4 regions of the Macrococcoides bohemicum genome follow, and region 1 is predicted to be linked to each of the others. Evidence: riboswitches for the same ligand, from Rfam matches in the RefSeq annotation. Region 1 holds a riboswitch; each other region holds the start of a gene.
What was found. A riboswitch is a leader RNA that binds a small molecule or an ion and turns the genes downstream of it on or off. The one in region 1 is predicted to bind thiamine pyrophosphate.

Region 1 (4,988 bases):
TCCCAATACACCTCCCAATTTAAACCGTCTATCGCCCGTGCCGGGGCGATAGACGGTTTTTGTATCGAAATGAGATATGGTTGTAATATATTTGTAATTTAAGGAAGTTACTTATAATAATGCTGTAACCAAAGAAATGTAAAATCGTGATAAAGTAGTGTTATTGATAAAAGAGATTATTCGGAGGAATTATATATAATGAAAAAATTAGCAGCAATTACTACAATGGCAATACTTACTACAGGTGTAGCTACAACACAAGCAGACGCAAAAGAACATAAAGTTGCTCAAGGTGAATCTTTATGGACAATCGCAGATAAGTATGACACTACAATCGAAAAGATTAAAAACATTAATAAATTAAAATCAGAGGTAATCGTTCCTAACCAAAAGTTAGAAGTATTAGTTAAAGGTAAATACGAAGTTAAAGCTGGAGATACTTTAGGTAAAATCGCACATAAATTTGATGTAAGAATTACGGAATTAAAAAAATGGAATAAAATTGAATCTTCTAAAGAATTAAATGAAGGTCAATTATTAATCGTTGAGAAAAAATCAGATCGTAAACATGCGAATGCAGCACCAGTAAAAGCAGCACCAGTAAAAGCAGCACCAGTTGCTAAAAAAGTAGCAGCACCAGTTTCAGCACCGGTTGCAACGCAAAATACTGCAGCAACTGTACAACCACAACCACAAGCTCAACCAGTACAACAAACTCAAAAAGCAGTTCGTGTACAACAAGCACCAGTACAACAAGCGCCAGTACAACAGACTAAACGTGCTGCAGTACAACAAACATCAGCACCAGCTGGTAATTCATCAGTTGATGCACATTTACGTTTAATCATGCAACGTGAATCAGGCGGAAATCCAAGAGCAGTTAATGCAGCAGGTTACTACGGATTATTCCAATTCTCTCCACAAACATGGGCAGCTGTAGGCGGAACTGGTAACCCAGCACAAGCTTCAGAAGCAGAACAATGGAAACGTGCGCGTATGTTATATACGCAACACGGCGCGCAACATTGGTCAACAGCATACTAATAATAAATTTTAGCAGAACTTTACGTTCTGCTTTTTTTATGAAAAAATTTAGTCAATTGTTTCAAAAGTGTGACATTCTTAATAATTCATAACATAGCGAGCTAACTGATATTTCTCTTAAACATTTAACACTATATGGAAATTAATTTATTTGTTATTTTGTTATTGTAACGCAAGCGTAATAAAAGGGCATATCTTTTATTTGGCTGTAACCTATGAAATATTTATTTCTGATATAGTTAACTACAAGAACAAAGCATATTCATTCAAAAGAATTCAGTAATAAAATAAAAAACAAAGATTTCCCGGAGGAAAATAAACATGAAAAAAATCTTGAGTGTTACAGCAGCAATTGCAATCACAACGACGATGGCAGTTTCAACAGCAGACGCAGCTTCATATAAAGTTAAATCTGGTGATTCATTATGGAGCATCGCTAATAAATATGGTACGTCAATTGCAGCAATCAGATCAGCAAATGGCTTAAGATCTAACTTAATTCATCCGAACCAAGTGTTAAAAATTAATGGGAAAAATAATAGTGTTGTATATAAAAATACGTCTTACAAAAAATCAACGTATAAAGCACCTGTAAGTAAAACCGCTTATACAAGTTCAAAAACTGTAAAAACAACAAATTCTACTTATATTAACAGAGGTTTAAACTGGTCAGCATTAGCACAATGTGAATCTGGTGGTAATCCGTCTATTAATACTGGAAATGGTTATTATGGTATGTACCAATTTAATTTACAAACATGGCGTGGTGTTGGTGGTTATGGATATCCACACCAGGCATCAGCAGCTGAACAAACGAAACGTGCTCAAATTTTATATAACATGCGTGGTGCGCAACCTTGGCCAGTATGTGGACTTCGCTTATAATTTTAAGACTAACGATTTTATCGTTGGTCTTTTTTCATATCTTGCTTTCACATCTTGCTTGCGTTACACTAACAATAAATACATATACTACTAGGGGTGCCTTTTGGCTGAGATGACTTTGTCAAACCCTTTACCTGATCTAGATAATGCTAGCGTAGGAAAGTAGTTAAATTCCTTTATTGATATTATTTTTTTAATAACGGTATTTAGCCCAATTCCTATATGGAAATGGGCTTTTTTTTATATATTTTGAGGAGGTAAATGATGTTTACACAACAATTAAAAGAAGAAGTAGAGCCAATTATCGAGTCAATTTACAATGATCCGTTTATTCAGGGAATGGTGCGTGGTGATTTAAGTAAAGAAGCAGTGATTCATTATTTAAAAGCAGATCATCTTTATTTAAACGAGTTTGCGAAAATTTATAGCTTATTAATTCCAAAACTAGATGATAAAGAAGGTATTAAATTTTTACTAGAACAAATCGATTTTGTCTTGAACGGAGAAGTCACTGCACATTATACTTTAGCAGACTATGCCCAGGTTGATTATAAAACGATTATTAAAGACGGAGAATGGTACCCGACAAGTGATCATTATATTAAACACATGTATTTTAATGCATATCGTTATAGTGATGCAGCATTTACAATTTGTGCGATGGCACCGTGTCCGTATGTTTATCAGCAAGTTGCTTTAAAGATGAAAGAACGTCATGATTTCAACGGCAATCCATTTAAAGACTGGGTAGATTTCTATGCAAAAGAGATGAAACCGTTAATGGACCATCTGGATGGCTGGGTAGATGAATTTGCAGAACATGCAAGTGAAGCGGAACGCGCGATATTAACAAAGAACTTTAAAGAGAGCTGTATACATGAGAAACGTTTCTTTAATATGGCTTATATACAAGAAACTTGGGAAAGTGTGGTTGAATAATATGAAAACAGCTTTATCGATTGCAGGAACAGATCCAACGGGTGGCGCTGGAACAACAGTAGATTTAAAAGTATTTCAATCAAGAGGCGTCTATGGTATGAGTGTTGTAACAAGTATTGTCGCACAAAATACTTTAGGCGTTCAGCAAGTATTTAATCAGAATGTTGATGTTATTGCAGCACAACTGGATAGTGTATACAGTGATATCATACCGGATGCAGTGAAGACAGGAATGCTTGCAACGAGTGAAGTTATGGATGTCGTACGTCCTTATATTGTAAAACATGATATTCCTTATGTAATCGATCCTGTCATGGTAGCTAAAAGTGGTGATGCATTGCTTGATGAAAATGGGCGTAGTGCGGTGCGTACAAAACTTTTAGATGTAGCAACAGTCGTGACACCAAATATTCCGGAGCTTGAGGAAATCGTACAGATGAAAGTGGAAACACTTGATGATATAAAACGTGCGGGTAAAATATTTATTAATGAAATTGGATCTGACAGTGTACTGATAAAAGGCGGTCATCTTAAAGGTGATGCTACAGATTATTTATTTACTCGAGATGATTTTGTTGTCTTGAAAGGTGAACGTTATGATACGAAACACACACATGGCACAGGATGTACATATTCAGCAGTAATTACATCTGAACTTGCTAAAGGAAAATCCATTGTTGAAGCAGTACAACTTGCTAAACGTTATATGGATATAGCGATCCGATTCACACCAGAACTAGGACATGGTCAAGGTCCGGTTAATCACTTTAAATTTCAGGAGATGGAATAATGATATTAGAACAGCTGAGAAAAGATAATCCACTGATTATTTGTATTACAAATGACGTAGTTAAAAATTTTACAGCGAACGGTCTACTGGCTTTAGGTGCCAGTCCGGCGATGGCAACAGAAAAGTTAGAGATGGACGAATTTCTAACACATGCTGGTGCATTGCTCATCAATATTGGTTCAATTGAAGAAGGTGATATCGAAAATATGCTGGCTGCTGCAAAATATGCTAATCAACATGATGTACCTATCGTATTGGACCCTGTTGCATGTGGCGCATCTAAATTGCGTAAAGATTTCTGTTTAAAATTATTAGAGACATATGAAATTACAGTAATACGTGGCAATGCTTCTGAATTACAAGCTTTGACAGGAGAAGCGCGTATGAAAGGAACAGATGCAGATACGAGTCTGTCAACAGAAGATGTTGCACGCGCTGCATATAATAGATTTAACTGTGCGATTGTCGTAACAGGTGAAATCGATGCGATTTGTGTGAATGGAAAAATTAACTTAATTGAGAATGGTACTGCACTTTTAACAAAAGTCACAGGTGGTGGATGTTTATTAGGGGCAGTTGTTGCTAGTTTCATATATAATGAAACTAAACCAACGTTAGAAACATTAACAGAAGCATTGACAACATATACTGTTGCCTCAGAGTTTGCTGAACGTGCGTCTAACGGCACTTTGCCGGGACATTTTGCTGTGAATTTAATCGATCAGTTATATTTAATACAGGAAAGTGATGTGGCAGAGAATAGACTTGTGAAAGAAGTGTAGCGAATGTTTGATAGAAAATTATTGCGCGTTTATTTTATTGCGGGCACTCAGGATACATCTGACGGTAATCTTGAGCGAGTATTACAGGAAGCCCTTGAAGCAGGTATTACACTATATCAATTCAGAGAAAAAGGTCAGAATGCTCTGACTGGTGAAGCTAAAGAAACATTAGCGCGAAAACTTTTTGAGATGTGTAAAGCAAAAGGTGTACCGTTTATTGTTAACGATGACATTGCGTTAGCGAAGAAAATTGGTGCGGACGGTATTCATCTCGGCCAGGACGATGAGAAAATCGAGAACATCATTGATGATTTCAATGATAAGATTATCGGGCTCTCTGTCGGTAATTTTGCTGAATATGATCAATCTGATTTGACGCATGTTGATTATATCGGTGTAGGACCAGTATATGAAACAAGCAGTAAAAGTGATGCGAAGAAACCTGGAGGCATAGAACTCATCCGTAAAATGAGACTATATGACGAAGATATTCCTATCGTCGCTATCGGTGGTATTACAGATGCCAATAGCGAGATGATTCTTGCTGC
Region 2 (4,988 bases), 1.0 Mb from region 1:
TCGATGAGCATGGTAATTTTAAATTTACGTATCACAATCAGGAAACAGTATTAGCAGTGCCATATGACGTTGGTGTAGTGGGATATGACAATGACGTTGTGAACCAGTTAAGATTGTGGAGCGCTGAATTACCATCAGACGTTATTGATCATGGCAACTATAAGAACAGATTAGAACATATGCAGAATGTAGAACGAATCTCAGGATTCTTATATCCGGATGATTCGACTGAAGAAGGTCGTTTCCTACGTCTAAAACAACAGTATTTCTTAGTGTCATCAACGATTCAGACATTAATTAAGCAATTCAAAGAAAAATATAATTTACCTGTGACGCAGTTCCATGAATATCACTGTATTCAAATTAATGATACGCATCCTACTTTCGGTATTCCTGAATTAATGCGTATTTTAATGGATGAAGAAGGTTTAGGATGGAATGAAGCCTGGTCGATTGTTACTAAGACATTTGCCTATACCAACCATACAATCATGCAGGAAGCATTAGAAAAATGGCCAGTAAGTCAAGTTCAAAAGGTAAATCCAAGAATCTTTATGATTATTAATGAAATTAATGAAAGATTCTGCCGTGAAGTATATGAGAAACATCCAGAAATGCGCGACAAAATAGCTGATTTAGCAGTGATTAGTAATAATGTCGTGCATATGAGTAAATTAGCAATCGTTGGCTCATTCTCGGTAAACGGAGTTGCAGCACTTCACTCTGAAATTATTAAAGATCATACATTTAATGATTTCTATAGGATACAACCTGAAAAATTCAACAACAAAACAAATGGGATTACACACCGTCGTTGGTTGATGACAGCTAACCCTGGTTTAACCCATTTAATCAATGATGCAATTGGTGATGTGTGGCATAAATCACCACAAGAATTAACACAGCTAATGCGTTATTATAACGACGAATCATTCTTAAATCATCTTGCAGATGTTAAGCTTGAGAATAAACGTGTACTTAAAGAAGTTATTTATAAAAAAACAGGTATTGAAGTAGATGAAAATTCAGTATTTGATGTACAGGTAAAAAGATTACATGAATACAAACGTCAATTATTAAATATTTTACACATTATATATCTTTACAATGAAATTAAGCGCAAACCATCTACAAGAATTCAGCCTAGAACATTTATATTTGGTGCTAAAGCTGCACCAAGTTATCATATTGCTAAAGAAATTATTAAATTAATTCATGCAGTAGGAAATGTTGTGAATAATGATAAAGATGTAGACAATAGAATTAAAGTAGTATTTTTAGAGAACTATAATGTAACACTTGCAGAAGATATTATGCCGGCTGCTGAAATCTCTGAGCAAATATCTACAGCATCTATGGAAGCATCTGGAACTGGGAATATGAAGATGATGATGAATGGAGCTGTGACACTTGGAACAATGGATGGTGCGAACGTTGAAATCGCTGAATTAGTAGGTAAGGAAAATATCTTTATCTTTGGATTAAGTTCAGAAGAAGTAATTAACTACCAGAACAATGGTGGTTATCAGGCGGAAGCTATCTATCAAACAGATGGACGTGTTAAAGGTGCGATGGATGCACTTAAAAATGAACAGTTTGGTCGTGACTTTGCATTTAACAATCTATATTATCATGTGCTTACAAACAATGATCCATATTTCCTATTAAAAGATTTTAATGCTTATGTAGATATTCACTTAACTGCGATGGCAACATATCAGGATAAGAAGAAATGGAATCAAATGAGCTTGATGAATATCCTGAAATCAGGACAATTCTCAAGTGATAGAACAATCCAGCAATATGCAACGGATATCTGGAAATTAGTATAGTAAGATTTTGACCAATCCCGAGTGAAGGATTGGTCTTTTTTCATTTGCTGGCAGAGATTTAACGGAATCGATGGTAGAAAGAGAAAGATACCGCAAAAGAAAGTGAGTAATAGTGGAATCTCTAACTAAAAATAAACAATATCGCTATTTCTTTCGCTATAAATCTTTTCTCCGATAATATATAATATAAATAAATGGAAGGAGTGGATAAAATGACTAAACATATCATGAGTGTAAATGCATCGATGTCTTTATATCGATCAACTTTAGTACCAGGTACATTAAATTTATATGATGACGTTATAACTTTTGAAGCACAGGGCCCTTTGTCAGGAACTGAAGTAAAAGATACTTTTTTATTAGATGAAATTAAGAGTATCAAAAGCGGCATCTCAACAGTTCCATTCCGTATCGCGATAATGGAAAAAAACGGTGAATCGTGGCTGTTTGATCAAGTGAATCGAAAAGAAGCAAAAGCATTTGTAGAAGCATATAAAACAACCGTCAAATAGTCTAAGTCGGATTAATTCTAACTGAAGAACCTAACGGCATTTTGTAATTAAGATAATTATTGTTATAATGAATATAAATATAATACTTATACACTAGGGGTGCACAATTTGTGCTGAGAGGTTAATTCCGACCCTTTGAACCTGTTGGTTAATGCTAGCGTAGGGAAGTGGGAAGATACCTATACCTTATGTGTATAGGTATATTTTTTAGGAGGAATAGAATGTTTACGGAACGTATTTGGCAACGTGTTGAACCTATTTGGAGTTCTTATCTTGATCATCCTTTTGTGAAAGGATTAGCGGATGGTACACTTTCAAAAGAAAAATTTCAGCATTGGTTGAAACAAGATTATGTATATTTAATTGAATATGCAAAATTAATGGCGATTGGAAGTGCTAAATCTAGAGATTTATCTACGATGAGTACATTCGCACATTTATTGCATGGCACTTTATTTATGGAGATGGATTTACATCGTAAATATGCAGCATCTTTTGACATATCTACTGATGAACTTGAATCGACTGATTCAGCTGCTACAAACACTGCTTATACGAGTTATATGTTGAATCATGCACAACGTGGAGGTGCTGAGCATGTCGTTGCATGTTTACTCGCATGTGCATGGAGTTACAATTATATCGGTAAATCATTAGCACAAATGCCTGGTGCACGCGATGAAAGTAATCTTTATCACGACTGGGTTGCAACATACTCTGGTGAAGAATTTACTGAATTAACGAATGAAGCAATCAGATTAATGGATGCGTTGACTGAAGGTAAACCGGAAACGGAATTAGCAGAATTAGAAGAAATTATCGTTAAGACAAGTTATTATGAATATATGTTCTGGGATATGTGTGAAAATCTTGAAACATGGCCAATCCCACAAAAATAAACCTAGGAATTTTCCTAGGTTTTTATTTTTCAAATAAAACGAGTTCTTTAACAAGTGTGCGATAGAAATCGATTAATTCTCCTGGCGTATGGAGTAAATTTGTCATATTGCCACCAATCTGATCCATATGATCCCAACCATACATTCTAGGAAAAACATGCCATATACCACGATCTATCATCACCTTTTTATTGTAAGATTTAGGTTCGGTGAATGGCCCTTCAGCAGAAATCGCTGGCACAAGTCCATCATTTTCCCACCATTCAGGTGTTCCTGATATTGTACTGATTATACCCGTAAGATAGAAAGGGGCAAACATCCCGACATTTGCAATTTGATATTTCGTGAAGAAACTTTTATGTGTAGCAACAGTCGAATAACTTTTATATCGAATGTTTGGATTAATTGAAAGCTTGTTATTGATTTCCTCTGAGCCTTTTAATGTTAAGTCATAAAAGCCGTTGTCAGTAGTCTGCCAAAGCTTATTCGCTCTAACTCGTTTAATGTATGCAAAGTAACTTTCACCTTTTTGTTGACGTAATCCCCATTGACCAAAGCCCCAGTCTATTTTAAAGCTTGCTATACCTTCGTTCTCAACGAGTCGATAAAAGAATGATTTAATTAAATTCTTATTACCTAATCGATCTGCAATATATGTTCCGTTATGCGGTGTACCGATTGTTGTAATTGTATTGATCATATTATCTTGTCCACCTATAAATAGAGATGCAACTTTTAAATGGTGGGCGTTTGCATAGGCTACTTCTTCAGGACGACCAAAACGTAACATATGCTCTAATATACGTATTGTCTGTCCGCCCATACTATGACCTATGAAATGCACTTTTTTACCTGGCTGCCAATCTGGAAAAATGCCCTCATATGTCTTACCGAAACGATGATGCCCAAATTTATTACTGTGATAAGCCCCATAGTCTACACGACCACCTTTGATATAATAATATAATTCAACAGCGCGGTCATAACTTGAGGTCATAGAACCTATGCTCGCTTCATATATATCATAGCCTTCAATATTTAATGTAGAAGTTATATTTACCTTTAAACCACCCCAATAAGGCATTAATCCATGCGGTGTATTATCTCTTGCAAATCCTGCAAAACCATGGACTAAAATAATCGGCTCTTTATTAATCTTTAAATCATTATTAGCTACTTTCTCAGGAAGAATCGGTGCACGTTCTGTAAGTATTGTTGTAAGACGTTTACGCATTATCAAAACTCCTTGAACAATATAGGATATTCATAAATTGTTTAATTCATTATATCACTTCAAAATATTTAAATCAGAAACTAAAATTATATGTTGACTCTGACGTAACGTTATAGTTTAAAGTAACATTGTAAGGAGGTAGGATATGAATATTAAAAAAGTATCTGAATTAACAGGTGTAAGCATAAGAACTTTGCATTATTATGATGAAATCGACTTATTATGTCCAAATAAAAATGACAACGGATATCGTGATTATAGTGATTTAGATTTAGACAGACTTCAACACATAATGCTCTACCGCAAAATGAATCTATCACTAAATAAAATTAAAGCGCTATTAAACGACAATAGAAATATGATAGATGTCCTTACAGATCAACGAACAAGACTTGAAGTTCAGCAACAACAGATTCATTCAATGATTACACTAATCGACCAAACAATAAAAAGTAAAAAAGAGGGTAAGAAGATGACACCAGAAGAAAAATTTAAAGGTATTAATTTTAAC
Region 3 (4,988 bases), 1.0 Mb from region 1:
GATTTCACTAATACTATCGTTGTTGGTAACATGAGTATAATTAGAATAATTAAATTAAATATTATTCGAAAACTTTGTGTTGTCGTAAATTGATCGATTGGTTCATAAAGTATAGGTTTTAGTAATAAATAACCTAATATCGACTGTGGTATATAAAAAAACGGATGCATGAATTGATCAATTAACGCCAAATTACTTTTCTTAAAGGCTAAATAAGTTCCTATGATGATCGCTATGATGAGTGTCATTAAAGCAACAACAATAAGTAGTGTTAATGTGATTCTGTACCCAGATAATACTTCATAAGCCATATGTCTAGAGTTCCTATCAACGCCAAATATATAATCTTTTCCGGGCGGAAATGGTGAACTCGCCAACATATTCCCATCTTTATCATATAAGAAATCGGTCTTTTTCACCTTCCCCTTTAATATATCAAAGTAAATAAATCCAATAATCGCAGGAATGATGAGCAAACAAATAGAAAGATAAATGCGTTTCATTATGACATGCTCCTTCCTGTTGTTTGTTTAGTATATAATTCAGCAAAGAAAAATAATAATCGAATTGGAATATACATCAATAGAAATGAGATAAACAAGACAACTGGCGTATTATATTCAAAAATAAAAACAGAAATTCCAAATACATTTAATAATCGTTCTAAAAATAATAAACTTGATAAAGTCACCCAGACAATTTGTTTAAAGTTAATAAAATAGCCTGTTAGTATATTCTTTAAAATATGACGATAGAAAATTTCTTTGTTATTTAAACCCTTACTTCTTGCAAAAGATACATAGCTTTCTTCTCTTTCTGCAATTAATAATTGATTAATCACAGTAATACTATTTGTTATTGGGATAATTAGCAGTAATAAAATCGGGAATATAACAGCGTTTTGTTCATGACTTGATGCAACATCAAATATCAACACTTGTGTTTTAAGATAAATGAATATAATAATTGAAATAAATACAGGGATATAAAAAATATCAGGCACAATACTTAATACGCGGTTAATATGCATTACAATACTGTGAAATACTTGAGATTGATACATCAAGAATGCGATTATTAATGAGAATAATAAAGAGATAATAAGCGCACTAAATAGTATAGTCATTGAATTTACCCAAGGTTCAATAATAAATGGGAAAATATCATGTTTGACACCTGACTTTAAATTCTCAAATACGATTGAATTAGGATGTAATAATGAATGAAACGTGTCTTTAATTGCAATAAATAAATTAGAAACATCTATTTTTTGATTGTGAAAAAGTGATGGTAAACAAGCAATAAAAAAGAGCATAAGAATGGTGATGGAAATATTTATTATGTTTTTCATATATACTCCTTTTTCAGAATTTTTAGTTATTTATATTATATATGAAAAAAAAAAAAATAGACCTCTTTTAGAGATCTATATATTTATTTATATTTCTAAATGTTCTCTCAATGTGAAAGTATGATAATCCTCTCTGAACAAACCTCTTGATTGTAATTCTGGTATGATGAGTTTAACAAAATCATCCAAACTATTAGGTAAAGTTGGTGGCATGAGATTAAATCCGTCTGCTACACCTTCTTTCAACCATTTTTCCAATTCATCTACTATCATTTCCGGCGTACTGATTAAAGTCAAATGTCCACCACCTGCTGCTAAATATCCTAAAAGTTCTCTTACCGTTGGATCTTTATCTTTGATAATTTCAAGTACTGTTTCATATCTTCCTTTCGGTCCAGTAAACGATGCTAAAGGTGGTAAGTCAGGTACTTTCGCATCTAAATCCCATCCTGAAGTGTCCTGATGAATAAAAAATTCCAGTATTTTTAATGAACTTGCAATATCCAGCATATTATCTAAGACTTGTTTCTTTGCATAAGCTTCTTCTTCAGTTTCAGCAACGTAGGTAACTAAACCTGGTAGAACTTTAATTTTATTCTTTCTTCCTTCTTTTTCTTCTGCCTGTTTCAATCGTTCGCGATATCTTTTAGCCATCGAGATATTCCAGCTTACGGAAAACACAGCATCAGCTTGTTCTGCTGCTAATTTTAATCCTTCATCTGAAGCACCTGCCTGCATTGCAATAGGTTTTCCATACTTAGAATTTGGTGTTGATAATGGCCCTCGTACCTGGAAATACTTACCCATATGATTGATTGGTTGTATATTTTAATGTTTTATCATTTGATGATTTTCTTTATTATAAATAAAATCTTTTTCATCCCATGATTCAAATAATTTATCTATTATTGTTACAAATTCTCTAGCTTTTTCATATCTTTGTGCATGAGCAGGTAAATACTCCATACTATGATTTTTTGCTTCTTCATCTGTCATGGAAGTAACCAGATTCCACCCCATACGACCTTTCGATATATGCTGTAAAGATTGAATTTGTCTGGCTACATGATATGGATTCATAAATGTTCCTGATATCGTACATACTAAACCAACATTGTTAGTTACTTGTGATATTGCTGAAAGTTTTACGATTGGATCTAGCCACATCGCTGGCATTACATTTTCATGTGTTGCATTAAATGCTTGATTATCAGCAAACGATGTATTTGAGAATCATGTGCTTTCCATGCCGCCAAATGATGTCCTACACCATAAATCAATATGCGGATATGCATATTTGACATTTAAAACTCCCCCTAGTTCATCGTTAACCCACCATCAACAGTGATATTTTGACCTGTAATTCCTTTCGCTCTATCAGATGCTAAGTAGACAACCATATTTGCAACATCTTGTGGTGTTGTAACTTTTCTAAGTGGTGTAGAATTAGCGATTAATTCAAATACTTCATCTGTCGTTACACTAGAAGCATCAGTTGTTTTCAGTAAACCACCGGAAATCATATTTGCACGAATGCCATATTGTCCTAATTCACTTGCGATATTGCGCATCATCCCTAGTAAACCTGCTTTAGCAGTCGTATACTCATGATAAGGTACAACCGGATTTTGGAATAAATTTGTGCCAATACTGATAATCGTTCCATCTCTTTGCTCAATAAAACCATCGATTACACTTTGACTTATGTTGAATGCAGCTTTCATCGTTCCATCAATTTGTTGTTGATAATCTTCCCACGATAAATCTTTAAATGCCTTTTGTGCTACTGGATCAAACTTAAATCCAACAAGTGCATTATTTACAACTACGTCAATTTTGCCAAACTTCTCTATCCCTGCTTTCACCATTGCATCTACTTCTGCACGTTTTGTAACGTCAGCTTTAAAAGCTAACGCTTTATCTTCTCCAAATGATGCTACTAATGAAATTGCAGCATCTTCACTTTGAAAATAATTAATAATCACATTATAACCTTCAGCATTGAGACCTTTCACGATTGCTTCTCCTAAACCTCTAGCTCCGCCAGTAACCATTACAGTTTTCATCAAATATTCTCCTCTATGATTTTATTCATAAAAAATACACCTTTCCTGATAGAAAGGTGCATGAAAAAGACATAATAAATAGACCAGTTCATTAGCACACTTCCCTACGCTAGTTTGAACTAGATCAGGTTCAAAGGGTCTGAGGACTACCTCATCTCAATTTATCGTTAAATGCCCCTAGTGTATTTCTTAAGTTGACTTCAATATACAAATAATTGTATGTTTTGTCAATACATGATGATAACATGACTGATTTTGAGTTATTAAGTATAATGTTGATGATTTTTGCCATCATTATACCACTCATTATTAGACTAATAGATAATCAAAAAAATAACCACTAAATGGCTTGGCTAAGCTGAGTGGTTATTCGAAATTGTAACCATAAAAAGCTAGTCACCGTATAAACGGATCTACAAGGGAGTGTGTGTATCACTCCTCTTTTCATTTACATTTTACAATGGATTTCATGTAAATGCAAAAATAACAATTAGAGAACGTTTGTTCTAATTATTTTATTTACTCTTTATAATAGTATTTGTAGATAAGTTTATAGTGGTGGCTAGCCCTAGGAGGTGATGCCTTTGATTTTGTTTATTAGGTGTTTCTCCTGGAAAGGAAAGCATGACTGATTTTGAGTTATTGAGTATAATGTTGATGATGTTTGCAATCATTATACCGCTCATTATTAGACTAAATGACAAAGACAAAAAATAACCACTCATAAGCTTGACAGAGCTGAGTGGTTATTGAGTAAAAAAATAACATTGGCTAGTCACCGTATAAACGGATCTACAGGAGGAGTGTTACCGCGCTCCTCTTTTCATTTACATTTTACAATGGATAGCTTATAAATACAAATATATTATAATACTCTTGAGTACTGCAATACTTCATTATCTACTGACATACCCATTTTTTCATATAACCCTTGTACTTTCACGTTATCTACACCAGTTTATAAACATACATATCTTGCATTATTTTCTTTTACGTATTCTAATGATTTTTCAATTAATTTCTTATTTGCTCCACTTGAACGATTATTTGATTGCACAAATAAAATCATTATTATTTTATCAAAATTATGGAAGTGAGTTGCATTTTTATACCTTAATAATAGTAAACAGATAATACGTTATATATGCATAAAGTAATACTAAATCTTAAAAGGATATTATATTTGGTTCTGTTGCAAAGTAAAAAAATATAGCTAACCACTAATTTATCATGTCAGTGTTCGCTTAACTTGCTAGCATGATGCTAATTTCGTGGCATGGCGAAAATCCGTAGATCTGAAGAGACCTGCGGTTCTTTTTATATAGAGCGTAAATACATTCAATACCTTTTAAAGTATTCTTTGCTGTATTGATACTTTGATACCTTGTCTTTCTTACTTTAATATGACGGTGATCTTGCTCAATGAGGTTATTCAGATATTTCGATGTACAATGACAGTCAGGTTTAAGTTTAAAAGCTTTAATTACTTTAGCCATTGCTACCTTCGTTGAAGGTGCCTGATCTGTAATTACCTTTTGAGGTTTACCAAATTGTTTAATGAGACGTTTGAT
Region 4 (4,988 bases), 530 kb from region 1:
TTTGACGCATAAATTCTCCTGTAATACGTGATAATAAGATACCATTGCGGTAGTGTCCCGTTGCTAGAAATAATCCTTCATCTAACTGATCGAGGACAGGTCGATGCAACGTGGTATCTGGTCTGAATCCACAATCAATGCTGACGATGGTACTGTCGCGTAATTTCGGGATTAGTTTAAACGTTTCTTCAAGTAACCACTTTACACCTTCTGCACTTGGTTGTTGCTTTGTATCAAGTGAAGTTGTTGCACCAATCAGATAATGATTGTCTGATTTAGGGACAATATAATGTCCGTTTGTCTGGAATAGTGTTTCTTTTAAATAAAGATCGGGATGATGTAACGTCAGGACTTCTCCTTTCACGCCTTGCATCGGGAAATCTATATCAAGCATGTTAAGTAAATCTTCACTTTTACATCCAGCTGCAATAACGACTTTGTCTGAGATGATGGTTTTATCACTTATTGATAAGTGATATTTATCATCTACGTAATTAATGGATTTGACGTGATCTGAAATATGAGGAATATCTTGATTTGCGTACTTTATAACAGTTAAATATTTACCGGCATTGACTTGACCATCTGTAGGAATCCACATTGTCTGCTCAAACGTATTATTGATTGAACCGTTCGCATAAGAAGATAACGCTTTTGAAGCTATCCACTCAAATTGTTTATGCTTTGAATTTAGAAAATCGTATTGAGTCTTTAGATTCTCTTCATCTCCAGGTGAAGCGATTTTAAGCAATCCGTGTTGTTGTAGGTCAATAGATAATCCAGTCAAGTTTTCCAGTTGCTGAATATGATCAGGTATCATTTGCTGACCAAGCACAGATAGTCTGTATAAAGGACTATCTTCTGTAAATTCATTTTGTGCCCCGAGCATACCTCCAGCAGCGTGTGTTGCTTTATAACCATGTACATCATCTATGATTGCAATATTATCTGTATGGCTTTTAAGTGCGTACACAATATTTTCTCCGATAATTCCTCCACCTATTACAACGATGTCGTACGTAGTAACCACTCCTTTTTTACTGCAAGAAAATCTTGCTTGTTTGTAAATAACCTGATACCGGCAAAGCCTGAAAAATTAGTGTTTAACTGTCTTATTGTGTTGATGCTGATGCCGCCTAATGCTACTACAGAGATATCAATATGAGTGACTGCATCAATTTGAGCTGCTGCTCTGGGTGGTAAATCAGGTTTGGACGGTGTAGGGAAGACATGACCAAATAAAACAAATGATAGATCGAGCGATTCAGCGTGTTTGGCTGATGCCAAAGAATGAACGCTTTGACTGACCTGTATTTCCGGATGATTATTTCTAAAGGCATCTATTTCAGAATTACTTTCTTTAAAGTGAATTCTCGTTAAATGACATGCAAATAAAATATTAGGATTGTTATGCACGATAATTTTATCTTTAGGAATTCTTGTTATCAGCTGGTTTATGAAATGAATAATATCTTTCTCTGCTGCATCAAACCTTAAAATAACGCCATCTATTTCATCATGAACCTGGATGATTTGATTGAGAACGGTGATTGAAGGTTTTGGGGATGTAATCATGATAAACACACTTTTCACCTCGAAAAAAACACCCACTAACTAAAAAAAGCTAGTGGGTGTTGGAATTAGTATAAATAAATCACTAAAATTCAATCACGCTTCCCTACGTTGGTTCTAACCAAGTCAGGTTCAAAGAGTCGGAAATAATTTCCTCTCAGCCCGTTGTGGGCACCCCTAGCAAATATTTAATTCTGTAGTAAGCCTACCACTAGTTAGAGTGAATTTCAATCAATTCAAATTCATGATAAAATAAATTAACGATAAAATGGGGTGTAAAAGGATGAATGAAGAAGAAAAGTTATCTTTATTAATTGATGAACGTACAGAACTCATACCACATGAGACGGTGTATGACAAAGTAGAGATTGAACAAAATCATACGGATTCTGTAGAAGTGCTGCTTGAACCAGCAATACAACAGGAACGTATGTCTTCTGAAGAAATTTTAAGAGAAATTGCAGAAGAAGAAGAACTCGAAGAAGAGTACGCGCAAGCAGTTGAAGAAGTAAAATTATTTAAATATATTGTCCATACGATTAAATTTCATGAAGGAGATGCAATTACACGCTATCAACTGCGCAATATATGTGCACATAGTAAAACTAAATTATCATCAGATAATTTAGATGAAGTATTAAATGATTATATTGAAGCGGGCTACATCAGAATTGAAGATGACAAAATATATATCACATTCTTAGGTGAGCATGTAAATACATTGTTATAAGCGTTTATTATATAAAACAAGCAAGAGTGGAACAATTTAGTTCCGCTCTTGCTTGTTTGTCAGAGATTAATCTTTTAGTAAAAACGCTTCTTCGTCACGTGAATGAATTTCATTAACGATAATCAAACTTCTAAAATAATCGATAATTTGAGTGGAGAATCCTTCGCTTTCCATCTGTGTTTTAATCTTAGCGACGACTTGGCGCATAATATCATGATCACGTGTGAGTTGTTGAACTTTATCATGTAGTTCAGGATTATTATTTTCCGCTTCTGTATAGAAACCATCTGCTTCTTCCTCAGCATCTGCGTGACTTATGACGCGTGAATCCCAGAAATCGACAAGCGCGATCACTTCCTGAATCACTTCTTCTTCCGTACCGTTTTGGTATGTTCTGATCAATTCATCTGTCATATTCACAGCAAGGCCTAACCCTGTATCGTGAATTTGTTTATGTGCATGTAGTTGTCTTAATGATGGTCCGACTGGCATACAATCATCTCCGTTCAGTATATTTACCACTATTGTATTATAGAAAATATAATAAAAAGACTAGGGGATTCCCTAGTCTTATATTTTTCAGATGTATAGTGATGATTAATGCTGATGACTTTGTCCACGTTTACTTGTAACAAAACCAATCACTAAAATTGATAGTAATACACCCCAGAAGATCAGTTGCCACATCATTGAATGCGGGAAGTCATGCGGTAATACGTGGATGGAATCATGTGCTAATACAAGCACGACAAGTTTAATGCCAATCCAGCCTACGATTGCAAATGCTGCAGCTTCAAGTCCAGGATATGTTTCCAGAATTTTGATGAAATATGTTGCTGCAAATCGCATTAACACAACGCCAAGCATACCTCCGATAAACATAACGGTGAACTGTCCGGCGTTTAGTCCCATGAAGTCAGGACCAACTTTAGGCAATGTAACCGCGATTGCAATTGCTGCCAACATTGAATCAATTGCGAATGCGATATCTGCACCTTCAACTTTCAGAACAGTCATCCAGAAGCCACTACCTTTAGGCATTGCTTCTTCTTCTGCAATATCAGGTACGCTTTCATCATCGACATGATTTTTCTTTTTGAAATAAGTATATAAACTCTTTATTGACATAAAGATTAGATATGCTGCACCAAGTGCTTGTATCTGCCAATACTTAGCTAAGAAAGTTATAAAGAATAATGAGATGAATCTAAAGATAAATGCTCCCATTAAACCATAAAATAAAGCTCTCTTTCTTTGTTCTTCCGGTAAATGCTTTACCATCACCGCCATAACAATTGCGTTATCTGCTGCAAGTAAACCTTCTAAAACGATTAAAACAATTACTACCCATGCATACGCCATTAAAATACTTGGATCCACAATAATTCCTCCTTATTTTAATGAATATAAAAAGACCCATGCCAAATATATTGGCAAAGGTCTCACTGAACAGTAATTGTTCCATAACGCCGGAAGTTCCAAAACTTCGTAATGACGACGTTACGCTTAGGGTCTCCCCTTGAGCTACTCCCCTTCGACATAAGTCTTAGGATATTCATTTGTTGATTTATTCAAATTATGAATAAATATCATTAAAATCATCTTAACACAGAAATGTGTATATAGCTATAATTTTATTTTATATGAATAATAATGGATGATGAGGATGATATAAATATTAAGTTTGTCAGCATTTAATTTTTCTTTCTGCGATAGAGCCAGATAATGCCTCCGATAATGATAACAGCCATTAAAATATAAATCACATTAGAATAAAGATCGAAATAGTGGAGTAGAACTTCCCAATTCTGACCTAACACCATACCAAGATAAATTAAGACTGCATTCCAGATGAGTGTCCCGACTGTTGTATATAAAATGAATGGAACGATAGACATTTGACTCAAACCAGCCGGGATGGAAATTAAACTGCGAATCAATGGAACAAATCGGCATAGAAATACTGCGGTATAGCCATATTTGTGAAACCATTTATTAGCACTGTGTAAATCATGAATATCAAGTCGCAATATAAAGCCGTATTTATCTACAATTTTTTCGATTCTTCTAAGACCGAGTATGTGTCCGGCGTAATAAAGAATAATAGCCCCGCTTACTGCTCCAAGCGTTGAAGCAATAAGCATTCCTATGAACGTGAGTTTTGGAGACTGGTCAACCATAAACCCGCCAAATGTTAAGATTACTTCTGATGGGATTGGAGGAAAAACATTTTCAAGTAATATTAAAAAAAATACACCAAAGTATCCGAATTGTTCCATAACTTTCATAATCCATTCCTGCATATCGTCACTCCAATAGTTTTAGTAAATACTATTTTACCTTATATGCCTTGATATATTCAAAACAAATGAAAGAATAAGAATTTTACTTATGAGATTACATAAAATATCACGTTACGATTATTATGGGATTTAGAGGGTATAGGTAAATGATTACTAAGAACTTTTAAGGAGTGACATAATGAATAAGTTTAGACAAATTACAGCATCTGAATTATTTCCAACTGAACAATTAGGGCCAGAGATTTATGGGACTGTGCATTTTCAAGTAGGGGAGGCATCTGAATTTAGTGGTGCATACATTACAACGAACGAAAGATTATTTATGAATGTTGATATGGGTGAGAAAGTTTATGAGCGTGTTGTAGGATATAATGAAATGAATG

Region 2: another riboswitch for thiamine pyrophosphate. It lies ahead of tenA (thiaminase II); the one in region 1 lies ahead of tenA (thiaminase II).
Region 3: another riboswitch for thiamine pyrophosphate. It lies ahead of HT586_RS05380 (3-oxoacyl-ACP reductase); the one in region 1 lies ahead of tenA (thiaminase II).
Region 4: another riboswitch for thiamine pyrophosphate. It lies ahead of HT586_RS01275 (thiamine phosphate synthase); the one in region 1 lies ahead of tenA (thiaminase II).

The regions. Positions count from the first base shown of each region.
Region 1 covers NZ_CP054482.1:2,068,058-2,073,045, reverse strand. The annotation lists gene HT586_RS10880 (transglycosylase family protein) at 199-1,044, shown strand; gene HT586_RS12550 (transglycosylase family protein) at 1,366-1,929, shown strand; TPP riboswitch at 2,012-2,107, shown strand; gene tenA (thiaminase II) at 2,191-2,868, shown strand; gene thiD (bifunctional hydroxymethylpyrimidine kinase/phosphomethylpyrimidine kinase) at 2,861-3,658, shown strand; gene thiM (hydroxyethylthiazole kinase) at 3,658-4,440, shown strand; gene thiE (thiamine phosphate synthase) at 4,444-4,988, shown strand, end outside.
Region 2 covers NZ_CP054482.1:1,029,026-1,034,013, forward strand. The annotation lists gene HT586_RS05315 (glycogen/starch/alpha-glucan phosphorylase) at 1-1,832, shown strand, start outside; gene HT586_RS05320 (hypothetical protein) at 2,045-2,344, shown strand; TPP riboswitch at 2,430-2,527, shown strand; gene tenA (thiaminase II) at 2,566-3,243, shown strand; gene HT586_RS05330 (esterase/lipase family protein) at 3,266-4,477, opposite strand; gene HT586_RS05335 (MerR family transcriptional regulator) at 4,623-4,988, shown strand, end outside.
Region 3 covers NZ_CP054482.1:1,038,981-1,043,968, reverse strand. The annotation lists gene HT586_RS05395 (hypothetical protein) at 1-503, opposite strand, end outside; gene HT586_RS05390 (ABC transporter permease subunit) at 503-1,351, opposite strand; partial or broken gene HT586_RS05385 (NtaA/DmoA family FMN-dependent monooxygenase) at 1,439-2,655, opposite strand; gene HT586_RS05380 (3-oxoacyl-ACP reductase) at 2,668-3,420, opposite strand; TPP riboswitch at 3,502-3,606, opposite strand; gene HT586_RS05375 (IS6-like element IS257 family transposase) at 4,662-4,988, opposite strand, start outside.
Region 4 covers NZ_CP054482.1:244,991-249,978, forward strand. The annotation lists gene HT586_RS01270 (NAD(P)/FAD-dependent oxidoreductase) at 1-973, opposite strand, end outside; gene HT586_RS01275 (thiamine phosphate synthase) at 1,003-1,575, opposite strand; TPP riboswitch at 1,659-1,761, opposite strand; gene HT586_RS01280 (protein-tyrosine phosphatase family protein) at 1,856-2,302, shown strand; gene HT586_RS01285 (hypothetical protein) at 2,369-2,794, opposite strand; gene HT586_RS01290 (TerC family protein) at 2,900-3,682, opposite strand; gene HT586_RS01295 (DedA family protein) at 3,997-4,605, opposite strand; gene HT586_RS01300 (hypothetical protein) at 4,784-4,988, shown strand, end outside.